DNA from 2 places in the Ideonella alba genome. Region 1 is predicted to be linked to the other one. Evidence: riboswitches for the same ligand, from Rfam matches in the RefSeq annotation. Region 1 holds a riboswitch; the other holds the start of a gene.

Region 1 (3,375 bases):
GCAAGGTGGAAGCCCCGTTCCTGAAGCAGTACCCCAGCGTCAACGACAGCAAGTCGGTCAAGGACTTCGCGTTCAACATCTGGACCGGCTACTTCGTCAAGAAGGACACGCCCGAGCCGGTGGTGCAGGCCCTGCACAAGGCGCTCTCCACCGTGCTGGCCGACCCCGCCGTGCACACCCAGCTGGAGCAGCAGGCGGTGATGCCCGCCAAGCCGCTGAGCCTGGCCGATGCCTCAAGCGAATACGCCGCCCAGACCGCGCGCTTTCGCGCCATCGCCAAGGCCATCAAGCTGGAAGCGCAATGAGTGCCGCCACGCTGGACGACTTCGTCGCGCTGCGGCGCGATCTGCACCAGCATCCGGAACTGGCCTTCGAGGAGCACCGCAGCGCCGGCCTGGTGGCCGAATGCCTGCGCGAATGGGGCTACGAGGTGGTCACCGGCCTGGGCGGCACCGGCCTGGTGGGCACGCTGCGCCGCGGCAGCGGCCCGCGCCGCCTGGGCCTGCGCGCCGACATGGATGCGCTGCCGATCAGCGAGCAGTCCGGCCGCCCCTGGGCCAGCTGCAAGCCGGGCCTGATGCACGCCTGCGGCCACGACGGCCACACCGCGATGCTGCTGGCGGCCGCGCGTCGCCTGGCCGATGAAGGCGGCTTCGACGGCACGCTGCACCTGATCTTCCAGCCGGCCGAGGAAGGCGGCGGCGGCGCGTTGCGCATGATGGCCGACGGCCTGTTCGAGCGCTTCCCCTGTGACGCCGTCTTCGCCATGCACAACATGCCCGGCACGCCGCAGGGCCACCTGGTGTTCCGCGACGGCCCGGCCATGGCCTCCAGCGACTACGCCACGATCACCCTGCACGGCGTGGGCGGCCACGGCGCCATGCCCCAGCACACCGCCGACCCGGTGGTGGCCGCAGCCAGCCTGGTGATGGCGCTGCAGACCGTGGTCTCGCGCAATGTGGACCCACTGCAGGCGGCGGTGGTCACGGTGGGCGCGCTGCAGGCCGGCCAGGCCAACAACGTGATTCCGGCCAGCGCCCGGCTGGAGCTGAGCGTGCGTGCGCTGGACCCGGGCGTGCGCGCCACGCTGCAGCAGCGCATCCGCGCGCTGGCCGCGGCCCAGGCCGAGGGCTACGGCCTGCGCGCCGAGGTCGACTGGCGGCCCGGCTACACCGTGCTGGTCAACCATGCCGAGCCCACCGCCTTCGCCCGCGCCGTGGGCGCCGAGCTGCGCGGCGAAGCCGGCATCACCCGCCAGGGCCCGCCGCTGACCGGCAGCGAGGACTTCGCCTTCATGCTCGAGCGCGTGCCCGGCAGCTACCTGCTGATCGGCAACGGCGGCCCGGAGTCCAGCGTGCCGGCCCATGCCTGCATGGTCCACCACCCCGGCTACGACTTCAACGACGACAACATCGCCGTCGGCGCCGCCTACTGGACGCTGCTGGCGCGGAGGTTCCTGATTCCCGCGTAAACTTGATCCCTGGCAGGAGAGTGCTGCGGCCCTGCGCCGCAGCCACCGAAGGCGCAAACTCCCATGCACGCTCAGGTCCCGTACTGCCACCTCACACACGCCGTCTGGAGAGCCGTCAGCGCCTGTTCACACCAGGGCTGACGCACCGAAGGAGCAAGGCCCGGCCCGCAAGGCTGGCGCCGAATCTCTCAGGTACCAAGGACAGGGGGAGCGGCACATCGGCAGCCTCACCGCTGCGGATGCCATTGCTGCCCATCCTTGAATGGAGACTCTCCCATGCACGTCATCGTGTTGGGTGCCGGCCTGCTCGGCACCACGTCCGCCTACTACCTGCGCCAGCTCGGCCACGAGGTCACGGTCGTCGACCGCCAGGCCACGCCGGCCGCTGAAACCAGCTTCGCCAACGGCGGCCAGATCTCGGTCAGCCACGCCGAGCCCTGGGCCAACCCCGGTGCCCCCGCCAAGCTGCTGAAGTGGCTGGGCCAGGAAGACGCCCCGCTGCTGTTCCGCCTGCGCGCCGACATGCGCCAGTGGCTGTGGGGCCTGCAGTTCCTGCGCGAGTGCACGCCGGGCCGCACCCGCCACAACATCGAGCAGATCGTCCGCCTGGGCACCTACAGCCGCAGCGAGCTGCAGGCGCTGCGCGCCGAGCGCGGCATCGAGTACGACCAGCGCACCCAGGGCATCCTGCACTTCTACACCAGCCAGAAGGAATTCGACGCCGCCGAAGCGCCCGCGCAGCAGATGCGCGATCTGGGCTGCGACCGCCGCGTCATCAGCGCCGATGAAGCGGTGAAGCTGGAGCCCGCGCTGGCCCACATCCGCCCGCAGCTCGCCGGCGCCACCTACACCGCCGAGGACGAGTCCGGCGACGCCAACCGCTTCGCCCGCGAACTGGTCAGGCGCTGCGAGGAAGACGGCGTGCGCTTCCTGATGAGCCACACCGTCACCGCGCTGCGCACCGCCGGCGGCGAGATCGACCACGTGGAAGCCACCGACGCCGAAGGCCGCTTCCAGCGCCTGCGCGCCGACGCCTACGTGCTGGCGATGGGCTCGCTGAGCCCGGTCTATGCGCAGACACTGGGCATCTCGCTGCCGATCTACCCGGCCAAGGGCTACTCGGTGACGATGCCGGTCAAGGACGCCAGCAAGGCGCACCAGGTCTCGCTGACCGACGACGAATTCAAGCTGGTCTTCTCGAGACTCACCTCGCCGGCGCTGCCTGACGGCACACCGGGGGGCGACCGCCTGCGCATCGCCGGCACCGCCGAGCTCAACGGCTACGACCGCGACCTCAACCGCGTGCGCTGCGAAGCCATCGTGCGCCGCACCGAGGAACTGTTCCCCGGCGCCGGCGACACCGAGCAGGCCCAGTTCTGGACCGGCCTGCGCCCGGCCACGCCGTCCAACGTGCCGCTGATCGGCCGCAGCCGGGTGGGCAAGCTGTTCCTCAACACCGGCCACGGCACGCTGGGCTGGACGCATGCCTGCGGCTCGGGCAAGAGCATTGCGCGCATCGTCAGCGGCATGAAGCCGGAACTGGATTTCGCCTTCCAGTGATGGCGCGGCCGATCGGTCGGTGGCGGACCGACGGCCACCACCGCCGGCGCTGATCCGGCTACACAGCCGCACCGCGGCCCCGGCCCGACTGCCGCAAGGTGCGCAGCACCTCGTCACGCAGCAGACCGGCCAGGGCCTGCGCCGCGGTGGACAGACGCCGGCCCTGCAGCGTCACCAGGCCGATCGGGCGCTGCACCTCCGGCTCGATCAGGCGGCGCTGCACCACGTCGGCGCCGCGCGCCACCCGCGCCGCCAGCTCGGGCAGCGCCGACACGCCCAGGCCCGCCGCCACCATCGCATTGATCGACGCCAGGTGCTCCACCTCGTAGCGCGGCTCGAAGCGC
Region 2 (3,375 bases), on a different contig from region 1:
GCTGGTGTAGCTCACCGCGATCGCATCCCACTCGTCGGCCGGGCCGTCCAGCCGGGCCAGCGGCGCATGGGCGGCCAGCAGGGCCTCGTACTCGTGGCTGCCCACGCGTTCGGCACGGCCGGTGTGCTCGCTGTCGGCCACGTCGATCACCACCGGGTCGCGGCCATGCTTCTCACGCAGCAGGCGCAGGGCTTCGTACATCACCGGGCCGAACTCGGTGTCGGTGATCACCACCTGGGCCTCGCAGTGGTTCATCTGCCAGGCCAGCAAGGAGGCGTCCAGCCGCGTGTTCAGGGTGTTGAGCACCGCGTTCAGCGCGGGCACCGCATAGTGGGCCTCGACCATCTCGGGGGTGTTGGGCAGCATCACCGTGACGGTGCTGCCGCGCCCCACGCCCAGTGCACGCAAGGCGGCGGCCAGCCGGGCGCTGCGCCCGCGCACCTGGGCCCAGGTGTAGCGGCGCGCGCCGTGGATCACCGCCGGCAGGTCGGCAAACACCTCGGCGCTGCGCTCCACGAAGCTGACCGGCGACAGCGGCACGTGGTTGGCGGGGTTGCGGTCAAGGTGCAGGTCGTAGATCGACGTCATGTGGAAGCTCCCGGGCGGTGTGTGCGGACTGTAGCGCTGCCGGCGGTGGCGATCAGGCCAGGAAGCCGTTGCGGCGCAAGGCCTGCTCCATCTCGGCGCTGAACTCGGCAAAGACGTCCGGGTCGTACTTGATCGGACTGGTGTAGTAATGGGCCAGCGACTCGATGCCCAGTTCGCGCCAGCGCTCGGCCATGTGCGGCACCGCCAGGTAGCGCGCCTTGCCACGCTCCTCGCGCTCGCGGAAATCGCGTTCGATGCTGGCGGCGTCGAGGCGCTGGTAGCGCTCGTCATGGATCCAGGCGCTCGCTGGCAGTCGGTCACGCTGGGCCGGCGCCTCGTCGGGCCAGCCCACCACCAGCGTGGTCACCGGCAGCACGTGGTCGGGGCAGCCCAGCAGCTCGGCAATGGCCGCCATCGAGAACAGCGTGGTGCCCATGTAGCAGATGCCCAGGCCATGGCTTTCCAGTGCCAGTGCGGCGGTCTGGGCGATGATCATCGCGTCGAAGCTGGCCACGTGCCAGCTCACCAGGTCGGAGAAACCCAGCCGGGCGCCACGCTCGGCCAGCCAGGCCCGGGTGCGGTGGGTGTCGGCGCAGAAGGTCAGCAGCAGAGGCGCCTGCAGGATCATGTCCTGCTCGCCGTGCAGCGCATGCAACTGGCGGCGCGAGGCCTGGTCGCGGGTCTTGACCACCGACACCATGTTCAGGTTGCCGCTGGACGAACTGCCCTGCAGCGCGTCCACCAGGCACGCGTCCACCAGAGCATCGTCCACCGGGTCACTGCGAAAACACCGGATCGAGCGGTGGGCCTGCAGCAGGCGGTGGAAAGCATCGGCCTCGGTCATGACGGCGGGTGGGCAATTGGGGTTCGCACATGATGCCTCAGCGGCCGCGCACTGCTACAGTGCCCGCTTGTCAGGAGAGAGCCCCACCCGGGGCCGCCGAAGGCGCAGGGCCCACCCGAACGCTCAGGCAAAAGGACTGGCAAGGCGCGTGGCCCAGGTCACGCGCTCCTCACTGGAGAGAGGCGGACCCTGGAGTCCGTCCACCGAAGGGGCAAGCCCGGCCGTCTGACGCGGCGGGGTCAATCTCTCAGGTAAAGCGGACAGCGGGGGCATTTCGAACGGCCAGACCTTCCCGAACTGCCCCTTGGACACCGCCCTGATGAGCACGCCTGACACCCCTTTGCTGACCACCCCCCTCAACGACCTGCACCTGGAACTGGGCGCTCGCATGGTGCCCTTCGCGGGCTACAGCATGCCGGTGCAGTACCCCGCCGGGCTGATGGCCGAGCACCGCCACTGCCGCACGGCGGCGGCGCTGTTCGATGTCTCGCACATGGGCCAGCTGCGCCTGGTCGGCGCCGACGCCGCCGCTGCGCTGGAAACCCTGGTGCCGGTGGACATCGTCGACCTGCCGGTGGGCAAGCAGCGCTATGCGCTGTTCACCAACGAGCAGGGCGGCCTGCTCGACGACCTGATGGTCACCCGCCCTGCGCTGGACGCGCGCGCGGCCTTCGGTGATTTGTTCGTGGTGGTCAACGCCGGCTGCAAGGCCCAGGACATCGCCCACCTGCAGGCCGGCATCGGCCAGCGCTGCCAGGTCATCCCGATGCCCGAGCGCGCGCTGCTGGCGCTGCAAGGCCCGCAGGCAGTGGCCGCGCTGGCCCGGCTGAACCCGGATGTCGCCAGCCTCACCTTCATGACGGGTGGCCGCTTCGCGCTGGACGGCCTTGACTGCTTTGTCACCCGCTCGGGCTACACCGGTGAGGACGGCTTCGAGATCTCGGTGCACCAGGACCAGGCCGTGGCCCTGGCCCGCGCACTGCTGGCACAGCCCGAGGTGCAGCCCGCTGGCCTGGGCGCGCGCGACACGCTGCGCCTGGAAGCCGGCCTGTGCCTGTACGGTCATGACATCGACACCGCCACCACGCCGGTCGAGGCCGCGCTGACCTGGGCCATCCAGAAGGTCCGCCGCGCCGGTGGCGCGCGCGCCGGCGGCTACCCCGGCGCCGCGGTGATCGACGCCCAGCTGGCCGCCGGCGCCGCCCGCAAGCGCGTCGGTCTGCTCGGCCAGGAACGCGCCCCGGTGCGCGAAGGCACCGCCCTCTTCGCCGCCGACGGCACGGCCCTGGGCACTGTCACCAGTGGCACGCTGGGCCCCACCGTCGGCCAGCCGGTGGCCATGGCCTATGTGCCGCCGGCCTACGTGGCCGTCGGCACCCAGGTGTTCGCCGAGGTGCGCGGCAAGCGCCTGCCGATGACCGTGACCGCCATGCCCTTCACCCCGAACCGCTACTACCGCGGCTGACCTCCCCATCCCCCCACAGGAGCCAACCCATGACGACCAAGTTCACCGCCGACCACGAGTGGATCAACATCGAGGACCATGAGGCCGCCGTCGTCGGCATCACGCTGCATGCGCAGGACGCGCTCGGCGACGTGGTCTTCGTCGACCTGCCCGAGGTGGGCAAGACCTACGCCAAGGGCGACGTGGCCGGCGTGGTCGAGTCGGTCAAGGCCGCTGCCGACATCTACATGCCGGTCACCGGCGAGATCGTCGAGGTCAACGAAGAGCTGCGCAACGACCCCTCGCTGGCCAACTCCGACCCGCTGGGCAAGGGCTGGTTCTTCACCGTCAAGGTCACCGACATGGCCCAGTTCGACGAGCTGATGGACCCGCCGGCCTACGACGCGCTGCTCAAGACCCTCTGATTTCCGGCGCCCCGGCGCCTGACCCTGACCCCCGCCTGCCGCCCATGCCCACCGCCCTGCCCCTGGCCGCGCTC

What was found. Region 1 has a riboswitch for glycine ahead of KAK03_RS17475 (D-amino acid dehydrogenase). Riboswitches for the same ligand answer to the same signal wherever they lie in the genome.
Region 2: linked by a shared signal. The riboswitch ahead of gcvT (glycine cleavage system aminomethyltransferase GcvT) and the one ahead of KAK03_RS17475 (D-amino acid dehydrogenase) in region 1 are both predicted to bind glycine.

The regions. Positions count from the first base shown of each region.
Region 1 covers NZ_JAGQDD010000015.1:23,631-27,005, forward strand. The annotation lists gene KAK03_RS17465 (tripartite tricarboxylate transporter substrate binding protein) at 1-305, shown strand, start outside; gene KAK03_RS17470 (M20 aminoacylase family protein) at 302-1,471, shown strand; glycine riboswitch at 1,566-1,686, shown strand; gene KAK03_RS17475 (D-amino acid dehydrogenase) at 1,748-3,031, shown strand; gene KAK03_RS17480 (LysR family transcriptional regulator) at 3,090-3,375, opposite strand, start outside.
Region 2 covers NZ_JAGQDD010000008.1:59,428-62,802, forward strand. The annotation lists gene KAK03_RS12525 (acyl-CoA synthetase) at 1-588, opposite strand, end outside; gene KAK03_RS12530 (nitroreductase family protein) at 641-1,432, opposite strand; glycine riboswitch at 1,494-1,581, shown strand; glycine riboswitch at 1,595-1,706, shown strand; gene gcvT (glycine cleavage system aminomethyltransferase GcvT) at 1,752-2,897, shown strand; gene gcvH (glycine cleavage system protein GcvH) at 2,927-3,301, shown strand; gene gcvP (aminomethyl-transferring glycine dehydrogenase) at 3,346-3,375, shown strand, end outside.